Regions from separate parts of the Lactiplantibacillus sp. ME-2 genome, predicted to be linked through region 2. Evidence: predicted binding sites of a transcription regulator. Region 2 holds the regulator's gene; the other holds the start of a gene.

Region 1 (5,541 bases), on a different contig from region 2:
GAGTTTTGCAGCGTGAATTACCACCGGCAGTTGCTGTACGAGTGATATCGCGAACGACGGTGGCTAATCAACCAATTTCGGCGCGGACTGTTCGGCAACGGATTCAAAGCGGCAACTTAACTGAGTTAAACCAACTGGTACCGGCAACAACGGCCCAGTTTATAAAAAATAACCTAACAACATTACAAGCGCGAATTCAGAAAGGAATGAAAATTGATGGAAATTAAGACAACGGCAGTCGCCGGAACCTTGGAATCATCTGATATTCAAATTATGTTAATGGCGGGAGACAACGGCATTCAAATCGACCTTGAATCAGATGTTATCAAACAGTTCGGGGCACAAATAAAGCACGTGATCACGACGACGCTTCAACAATTGAATATCGATAATGTGAAGGTGCGCGCTGTCGATAAAGGGGCGTTGGACTGCGTCATTAAGGCGCGGACTATTACGGCAGCACAACGGGCGTTAGAAACCACGACACCAGCATGGGAGGTATTATAATGGCTGAAAATGAAGAACGCTTACGGCGGACAATGATGTTTGTACCTGGTAATAATCCAGCCATGGTGAAGGATGCCGGGATTTACGGTGCGGACTCGATCATGTTTGACTTGGAAGATGCCGTCTCAATGGCTGAAAAGGACGCGGCCCGGGTGCTGGTTTACGAAGCGTTAAAAACGCAGGACTATGGCAAGGCTGAATTGGTCGTCCGGATCAATGGCTTAGACACCAAGTATTACGCTGATGATGTCAAAGCGATGGTCAAGGCTGGTATTGACGTTATCCGTTTACCAAAAGTCGAATCGGCTGCCATGATTCAAACGTTGGAAAAGGATGTCGCGGCAGCTGAAGCTGAATTTGATATTCCAGTCGGTACGACTCATTTGATGGCCGCAATTGAAAGCGCTAAGGGCGTGCTTAATGCCCCGGCAATCGCGGCAGCCTCGGATCGAATGATTGGGATTGCCTTGTCAGCAGAAGATTATACGACGGACATGAAGACCCACCGTTATCCTGATGGCGCGGAACTGGAATTTGCCCGTAACATGGTGCTTCATGCTGCTCGTGCCGCTGGAATCGCCGCGTTCGATACGGTCTTTACAAACATGGCCGATCCCGATGGCTTCTACCGTGAGACGCGGCATATTCATCAATTAGGATTTGACGGTAAATCATTGGTCAACCCTCGACAGATTGCAATGGTCAATTCAGTCTATGAACCAACCAAGGATGAAGTTATTAAGGCCCAAAAAGTCATCGCCGCGATTGAGGAAGCCCGGATCAAGGGTTCTGGTGTTATTTCCATGAATGGCCAAATGGTAGACCGGCCCGTTGTTTTGCGGGCTCAACGTGTGATGAGCTTAGCCAAAGTTTCCAACTTACTCGACGAGGAGGGCAATTACATTGAAAAATAGTGTAGACCGCGAATTACCAGCAGAATTAATGACGAAGTTAAATTACCAAGGTTTTGAGTCAACCGAAATCGGACATCCTGAAATTCAACGGGTGGCCCCCAAAGTTCACGTTTCAACAGGGGACAACAAAGTCGTTGATTCCGTTGCTGACGTGGTAAAAGCCACTGTCAAAGATGGTATGACGATTTCATTTCACCACCATTTTCGTAATGGGGATTTCGTCTTCAATCAAGTGATGCGGGCCATTATTGATGCCGGTATTAAAGATTTGACCTTGGCGCCATCCTCCTTAACGGGCGTGATGAACGATATGGTGATCGAAGCAATTAAGGCCGGAACGATTACGAATATTACTAGCTCGGGGATGCGGGGCTCTCTTGGGGACTTCGTTTCACACGGTGGTTTAAAGAACCCCGTAATCTTCCGTTCTCATGGTAATCGGGCCCGGGCCATTGAACATGGTGATATTAAAATTGATGTCGCCTTTCTAGGTGTGCCGAATGCTGACCGACTAGGAAATGCGAACGGGATGGCTGGTAAAGCAGTCTTTGGTTCCTTAGGTTACGCCCTGATGGATGCGCAATACGCCAACCAAGTTGTCTTATTGACCGATAATATTGTGGCTTATCCAAATACACCGGCCTCAATTAAACAGACACAAGTCGATTACGTCGTGCAAGTCGACCAAGTTGGTGACCCTGACAAGATTGGTTCAGGTGCGACGCGCTTCACCAAGGACCCAAAGGAATTGAAGATTGCCCAGACCGTTAATGATGTGATCGTGAACTCACCATACTTTAAAAACGGCTTCTCATTCCAAACTGGTTCCGGCGGTGCTGCGTTAGCTGTCACTCGGTACTTGCGGCAAGCAATGCTCGATAATCAAATCAAAGCATCGTTTGCACTTGGTGGTATTACGAAACCAACCACTGATTTGCTCGAAGAAGGGTTAGTTGATAAAGTCATGGATGTTCAAGACTTTGACAAAGGGGCGGCAGCATCGATGCACGCCAATCCTAATCAACAAGAAATTGACGCATCATGGTACGCTGACCCTGATAATAAAGGAGCGATGGTTGATCAATTGGATGTTGCCATTCTGAGTGCGTTGGAAATTGATACGCACTTCAATGTCAACGTCATGTCCGGTTCGGATGGCGTGATTCGTGGCGCCATTGGTGGACATCAAGACGCGGCTACGGCCAAACTGACCATTATCTCTGCACCACTTGTCCGTGGTCGGTTAGCGACGATTGTGCCAGAAGTAACAACCGTTGTAACGCCGGGGGACTCCATTGACGTTGTTGTGACGGAATACGGGATTGCAATCAACCCGCGGCGTCAAGACCTAGTTAAAGCACTCAGTCATGTCCCAGGTGTGCCGGTCTATACGATTGAAGAATTACAACAATTAGCCGAAAAGAAAGTCGGCCAACCCCAACCACTTGAATTTACAGATCGCACCGTTGCCTTGATTGAATATCGCGATGGCACGATTATTGATACGATTAAAGCGGTGAAGGACTAAAGTATACTGATGACAAAAATGACCCGGTTTATTACTAACTGGGTCATTTTTATTTATGGTGAATTGAAATGAGTTAAGCAGGGCAGTTCTATTGCAAGTGTGACAAAATTTTGGTTTTATAATGAAAGTGAGTCTTAATTAGCGATGCTATTTGTCAGCCGGTGTGTGTCCTATTCCGACTTCCGGGGCTGGGTGACAATTGCTGGAACGCAGCCGACGTCGATTTGAGCTAACGCATAACCCGCGTTATCTCAAATACGAGTCTTATTCTAAGCCGGAAGCAGACCACTTCCAGCTAAGAATAATTTGGCTACTGAGCATTGTCACCCAGCCCCTCCAGTCTCAGGCACAAGCTTCAGTGGCACCAAACATGTTTCGGAAATTCACTCGAATGGCAGATGAACGACTACCGAACTTAGTGCAATTTATCGCTGACTATTTTGATACTGGGACTTTAAACGGGATGTTAGGGTTACATTAACCACTTTGTTGAGACGTTCGATTATTATTATGGTGATTCCGAAATAGTGAGCTATCACAATGTCGTTTTCTGCCTGACAGTTGATTGACAAAATAACCGTTTATAAAAAGTAGTGACGAATTCACCAAAAGTTGGGTACCTCACCGTCAGCCATTCGAATACCATTTCGACTGGAAGTCGGTGTAGGACGAACTGGCTAAGCATATTTACCCTAATTCGAATTTTTTCCAGCGGGTTTAAGCTGGTTTGATCTCGTTTAATCATGACTCGATATTTTGTGATTGGGAAAATTTAAGCCGATGAAGTAAGCAAAAAATGACGATTACGAGTAAAATTGGTCAACAGAAATAAATCGGAACATGTGAATAAATAAACATCTTTATCAAACACGCAGTTACCGCAAACTTTCAGCGCCAAACGACTGTTATATCAACCTCATAACTAATACTTATAGCTAAAACTGAGTTTGACTATAGCTATATGGGGGCGCTAAACTAGGTTTATAAACTAAATGTTATTTTTTTCACACACTTAGTAAGCGCTTACCAACACATTAATTGGAGGTTATCAACATGACAGAATATCGAGTTGAATCAGATACTTTAGGCGAAGTTAAAATTCCTGCGAACGCCTTATGGGGTGCTCAGACAGAACGGAGTCGCCATAACTTTCCGACTGGTACGAAGATGCCGTTGGAAATGATTCGGGCATTACTTCAAATTAAGCGGGCCGCAGCGATTGCGAATAAAGAAGTTGAAGCAATGACTGCTGAAAAAGCTGATTTAATCGTGGCTGCCATTGATAAGTTATTAGCGCTCGACGATGAAGATTTGCGTAAGGACTTTCCGCTGGTTGTTTACCAAACTGGTTCGGGGACGCAAACGAATATGAACGTTAATGAAGTGGTCGCACACATGGCTGGTAAGATCAATCCTGATATTGAAATCTTGCCGAACGACGATGTTAACCATGGTCAAAGCTCTAACGATATCTTCCCAACGGCGATGAACATTACGGCCGCAGTTGCCGTGGATAAGCTGATTGCCGCAGCGGAACACTTATTAGCGGAATTGAAGATCAAACAAAAGAAGTACTGGCGGGTAGTAAAGATCGGCCGGACCCATCTTCAAGATGCAACGCCATTAACTTTTGGCCAAGAAGTGAGTGGTTGGGCCAGTGCGATTGAACATGATATTGCCTACTTAAAACAGTTGAATTCAACGTTAGGCGAGCTTGCAATGGGTGGGACCGCCGTTGGGACTGGTCTAAACGCTGCCCCTCATTTTGCTGAAAATATTGCTGCGGCGATGAGCAAATTGTATGGGATTGAATTTACGGCTGATTCCAATAAGTTCTATGGTTTGGCCCATCATTCTGGCTTAAACGTGGTTCACGGGGCCATCAAGACCCTAGCAGCCGATTTGATGAAGATTGCCAATGATGTGCGGTTCTTGGCAAGCGGTCCACGGGCCGGTTATGACGAATTAAACATTCCGGCTAACGAACCCGGCTCATCAATCATGCCTGGGAAAGTTAACCCAACCCAAGCTGAAGCCATCACTATGGCAGCGGTACGAGTTATGGGGAATGACGTGGTCGTCGATTTAGCTTCTAGCCAAGGTAATTTTGAAATGAACGTTTACAAGACCGTTTTGATTGATGCCTTCCTTGAATCTGCTGAATTGTTAGCTGGAACGATTACCGGCTTCACTGACCGAATGATTGCTGGTTTGACGGTCAATCAAGACCGGATGGCAGAGTTAGTCGACAGTTCCTTGATGACGGTTACGGCATTGTCACCACATATTGGCTATCATGATAGTGCGATGATTGCTCAAGCAGCTGAAAAAGCGGGGACGACATTGCGTGAAGCAGCCATCAAGTCTGGCAAAGTAACCGCGGAACAATTCGATGAATGGATGGTTCCACTGGATATGACGAATATTGATGATTAAGCTAAAATAAGTATTGATCGGCGTTGAACCGTTAACGTGGATCAAGGTGGCACGGGTCATTGTTCCTAGACTTGGAATGGTGGCCCGTGTCCAGTTAACGACAATAATAAATGAGATTTTGGTTCCATCCTGGGGAATACCCCGGACGAATTGAGA
Region 2 (5,541 bases):
GTTGATCCCAGTTTGAACGTCACCAGTTTCCTTCAATGCAGCAACATCTTTGATAACGTTAATCAAAGCAGTACCACCACCAGCAACAAAGCCTTCTTCAACGGCGGCCCGAGTTGCGTTCAAAGCATCTTCAATCCGGTATTTACGTTCCTTCAATTCAGTTTCAGTAGCGGCACCGACACGAACAACGGCAACCCCACCAGCTAATTTAGCTAAACGTTCTTGTAACTTTTCTTTGTCAAAGTCAGAAGTTGTTTCACCGATTTGGTTACGGATAAATTCAACCCGTTCTGAGATAGCATCCTTGGAACCAGCGCCTTCAACAATGGTGGTGTTATCCTTAGTAACCGTAACTTTGTTGGCTTGACCTAATTGATCGATGGTCGTGTCCTTCAATTCAAGGCCAAGGTCGTCAGTGATAACCGTCCCGCCAGTTAAGATAGCGATATCTTGTAATTGTTCCTTACGCCGATCACCAAAACCGGGTGCCTTAACGGCGACAACGTTAAACGTCCCACGCATCTTGTTCAAGACTAAGGTTGGTAAAGCTTCACCAGAAATGTCATCAGCAATGATCAACAATGGCTTGCCTTGTTCAACGATGGATTGTAATAGTGGTAAGATATCTTGAATGTTTGAAATCTTCTTATCAGTAATTAAGATATATGGATTGTCAAGATCCGCCTCCATCTTATCATTATCAGTAACCATGTATTGTGATAAGTAGCCGCGGTCGAATTGCATCCCTTCAACAACGTCTAAGCTAGTATCAACACCACGTGATTCTTCAATCGTGATAACACCGTCATGACCAACTTTTTCCATGGCTTCGGCAATCAATTTACCAGTTTCTTCACTTGCTGAAGATACAGAAGCGATTTGCGCAATATCTTCTTGCGTCTTAACTTCGTGTGCCATAGCGTGTAATGAGTCAACCGCCGTCTTAGTAGCTTCTTCAATCCCACGACGAATGCCAACAGGGTTAGCACCGGCCGTAACGTTCTTCATACCTTCATTAACGATTGATTGTGTTAAGACCGTTGCAGTAGTCGTCCCATCACCAGCGATGTCATTAGTCTTTGAAGCAACTTCAGAAACTAACTTAGCACCCATGTTTTCGAAATGATCGTCTAATTCGATCGCCTTAGCAATCGTTACACCATCATTAGTAATTGTTGGTGAACCATATGATTGTTCCAAAACAACGTTGCGACCCTTAGGACCTAACGTTGACTTAACTGTGTCAGCTAATTGATCGACACCTTTTAGCATCGCTGAACGTGCATCTTCAGAGAACTTTAATTCTTTAGCCATTATCTCTATTCACCTCATGAATTTAATTTATTTTAAGTTGCGCAATTTAAATGGATTAGTCTTCGATTGCAACAATATCTTTTTCGTGCAATACCAAATACTTAGCACCTTGATACTTGACTTCGGTACCGGCATACTTATCGAATAATACTTGATCGCCGACCTTCACGCTGGGGTCAACTTTTGTCCCGTTATCTAAAACACGACCGTCATTGACGGCAACAACCTTACCGCTTTGGGGCTTTTCCTTAGCGTTATTGGCAATGACAATACCGCCAATTGTTTGTTCTTCTTCTTCTTGTTGTTGCAAGATAACGCGATCTCCTAATGGTTTTAACACGTGAATCCCTCCATTTATTCTTTTTTAGCACTCCTCAACCTCAAGTGCTAATTACATTGTCAACTATATCATTTTAATTCAAGATTGCAAGTGATTTGTCAATTATTAGTCAAAGAATGTCAAATCGACTATAATGAATACTATTGAAGTATCAATAAATCTTAAATCAAACTTTTAAAAGGACGTGACTTGATGGTTAATCGCCGCCAATCAATCTTTATTCTTATCATCTACTTTATTATTTACGCACTACCGAGCGTCCTTGTGACTGCTTTCCATCAGCTAGGGGCCCAAGTATTCGTGATTCAAACGGTCGACTACTTAGTCGGTGCAATCCTACTCATCTGGTTGGCGAGTCGCATGCGGACAAAAAACGTTGTTGAAAAACAACCAAGTAACTGGTTCATGACGTTCATCTGGGGATTGATCGGTCTTGTCCTAGTCATCGTTGGTCAAGTCATCATTTTAAAAATGACGGCTTTACTGGGACAGTCAACAGCGTCAACCAACACGACCACCCTCTTAACTGTTGGGCAACAATATCCCGCTTTCTTCTTAGCCATCATTGTCGGTGCCCCGATTATGGAAGAAATCGTCTTCCGCAAAGTTATCTTTGGCAATCTAAGTGCGGTTACTGGTCAGATTGGAGCGGCCTTGATTTCTAGTGTGCTATTTAGCTTTGCACATGCGGATGGTCACTTTATCCTCTATGCCTTTATCGGGTTATTATTCTGCTGGTTATACCAGCACACCGGTCGGATTCAAACATCGATGACGGCTCACATCCTAATGAACGCATCGGTTGTGTTACCCACATTATTAGGCTTACTGCACTAGTATCATTACTAGGTAGCGCTAACCTAGCGTTTCAACGTTAATTTTCACCGAATATTTATACGTTACAATCAATGATTCGTGATCTAAGTATGTTAAAAAGGCTTCCCTGAATAATTCAGAGAGGCCTTTTTATAGCCATTTAATTTCAAAGATAAAGCGAGTTATTAATCTTCAGTCTCATTTTCATCGTCATTACCATTGTCACCTAATTGCTGACCGTAATGTTCAATGAAGTAGATCAATGTTTGTAATTCGTTGGTCAAATCAACGTTCTGAACCCGTACTGTCTCAGGAACGGAGATTCGTAACGGCGTAAAGTTCATGATTCCTTTGACGTTTGCATCAACCAAGTCATCGGTAATTTTCTGAACAACCGTGGTTGGCACCGTTAAGATAGCAATCTCAATCTGTTGTTCGATCAATTGCTTTTTGAGCTCCGTCATTGGGTACACTGGAACCCCACTTTGGACTGTATTGGCAATCGCCTCGTTGACATCAAATGCTGCTGAAATGCGGACATTACTGTTTTTGTGAAAATTAAAGTTCAGTAGGGCGTGGCCCAAATTACCGACCCCAATTAAAGCAACATTCGTTAAGGTGTCTTGATTTAAAATCTTTTTGAAAAATGCAAGTAACGTTTCAACATCGTATCCATACCCTCGTTTGCCGAGCGCCCCAAAATACGAGAAATCTCGCCGAATCGTTGCTGAATCTACTTTAACCGCCTCGGACAACTCGGTCGATGAGACCCGCTTCTTATCTGCATCTAGCAAGATATTTAAATAGCGGTAATAAATCGGTAACCGTTTTGCCGTTGCCCGTGGAATTTTTGTTTCTGCCATTCGGACGTGTCCTCCTAATTAAAAGTTTGTGAATTTGCTGACACTATTCTAGCATAACGCGTGACTTTGTGAAATAATAATTACTTATTATTCCGAATAATTGGGTCAGGCCGTTACAATATGCTACAATTATGTCACGAATTAAATGTGAAAGGAGCTTAATAAAGCGTGATTTTACTACAAGTACAGCAAGTTATGCGGCGTTTTGGCGCCGATGTCTTGTTCGATAACGTACAAATGGATATTCAAGAACACGCTCGGGTGGCCCTTGTCGGTCGAAACGGGGCCGGAAAATCAACCTTACTTAAAATGATTGCCGGCGAAACGGTACCGGACGAAGGCCATATTTCAATGCGCAAGGGCTTAACAATCGGTTACTTGGCGCAAGACCAAGGACTGGATAGTAACAATACGATTTGGGAAGAAATGAGTAGTGTCTTTGCTGAGTTACATGCCATCGAAAAACGGATGCACCAGCTCGAAAATCAATTGAGCGACCCCGCAATCATGAATGATGAGCAGGCTTATCAACAGACCCTGAAAACCTATGATCAGATTCAAACTGAATTTCAACAAAAAAACGGGTACGGCTACCAAGCTGAGATTCGGGGCGTGTTGCACGGCTTCCAATTCGACGCCGATGTGTACGATAAGTCGGTGACGGCACTATCCGGTGGACAAAAGACCCAGTTGGCCTTGGCCAAGTTGTTACTTGAAAAACGGGACTTGCTTATCCTTGACGAACCGACGAACCACTTGGACGTCGAAACCCTTACTTGGTTGGAAAGCTATCTCCAGTCTTACTCTGGTGCGCTGCTAATCGTTAGCCATGACCGTTATTTCTTAGACCGGGTCGTTAACGAAGTCTATGACTTATCACACCATGAAATGGTGCACTACACTGGTAACTACGACCAGTTTGTGCAAGAAAAAGCGGCTCGAATCCAAGCACAATGGAAACATTATGAAAAGCAACAAGCGGAGATCAGCAAGCTTGAAGACTTTGTTAATCGTAACATCGTGCGTGCTTCTACGACAAAACGGGCCCAGGCTCGGCGTAAGCAGTTAGCAAAGATGGACTGCCTTGACCGCCCTGATAGTGACGAGAAGACTGCCCACTTTGGCTTTCATGCGGCTAAACAAAGCGGCAACATTGTGTTGACCGTCAAAGATGCAGCCGTGGGCTATGATGGTCAGATTCTTTCGGAACCCGACAACTTGAATATTAAGAAACATGAAGCTATTGCCATCGTTGGACCGAACGGTATTGGAAAATCGACTTTCCTAAAGAGTATTTTGGGACAGATTCCATTCATTAAAGGCCAGGCCGTTTTTGGCACCAACGTCGTTACGGGCTACTACGATCAAGAGCAACGTAATTTAAACGACAAAAAAACCGTCCTCAGTGAACTTTGGGATGAACATCCCACCACTCCTGAAAAAGACATTCGTACCATTTTGGGCAGTTTTCTCTTCACTGGTGAAGATGTTGATAAACCCGTTCATGCCCTATCTGGTGGAGAACGAGCCCGGTTACTGTTGACCAAACTTGCCATGCAAAATGACAACTTCTTAATCTTAGATGAACCAACTAACCACTTGGATATCGATAGCCGTGAAGTTTTGGAAGTCGCCCTCAACGACTTTGACGGCACCCTTTTGTTCGTGTCACATGACCGCTACTTCATTAACCAAGTCGCCACGAGTGTCGTAGAGGTTTCTCCGGAAGGCACGGAACTCTTCTTAGGTGATTACGACTACTACATCGACAAGAAACAAGAGCAAGCTGAAATCGCGGCTGCGGCTGCTAGCCAAGCGGCCGAAAAAGCTGCTGAAGCCGGTGCAGCGGATTCAACCAGTGCCACAACTGCTGCTCCCCGCTCCAAAGGCCAGCAAAATTACCAAGCCAGCAAGCAGCAACAACGTGAAAAACGCAAGCTTGAGCGCTCAGTTGCCGCCCTGGAAGAACAGATGACTGCCTTAGATGAACAAGCCACACAGATTCAAACTGAAATGGCGCAACCTGAAGTATCGGCCGATGTTGGTAAACTACAAGACCTACAAAAAGAACTTGAAGCCATCAATACTCAACAAGAACAAGTTGAAACCGAATGGACCGAACAAGCTGAAGCTTTAGAAGAATTGAGCTAATTTTCCAACGACTCATCAGATAAAAATAATAGTCGCCTCAAGAATTAATATAATTCT

What was found. Region 2 encodes Rex, which represses fermentation and respiration genes when NADH is low (regulators of the CRP and FNR family bind a similar motif). Its sites were predicted from a motif close to TTGTGAANTANTTCACAA; they were not measured.
Region 1: a site for Rex is predicted at 3,942-3,959, ahead of MMY95_RS03310 (class II fumarate hydratase). Genes of this name have one in related genera too.

Annotation. Positions count from the first base shown of each region.
Region 1 is NZ_JAKZEQ010000006.1:23,734-29,274, reverse strand. It holds gene citC ([citrate (pro-3S)-lyase] ligase) at 1-227, shown strand, start outside; gene citD (citrate lyase acyl carrier protein) at 217-507, shown strand; gene citE (citrate (pro-3S)-lyase subunit beta) at 507-1,421, shown strand; gene citF (citrate lyase subunit alpha) at 1,411-2,949, shown strand; gene MMY95_RS03310 (class II fumarate hydratase) at 4,003-5,385, shown strand.
Region 2 is NZ_JAKZEQ010000017.1:43,299-48,839, reverse strand. It holds gene groL (chaperonin GroEL) at 1-1,314, opposite strand, end outside; gene groES (co-chaperone GroES) at 1,370-1,654, opposite strand; gene MMY95_RS07965 (type II CAAX endopeptidase family protein) at 1,847-2,491, shown strand; gene MMY95_RS07960 (redox-sensing transcriptional repressor Rex) at 2,656-3,333, opposite strand; gene MMY95_RS07955 (ABC-F family ATP-binding cassette domain-containing protein) at 3,502-5,484, shown strand.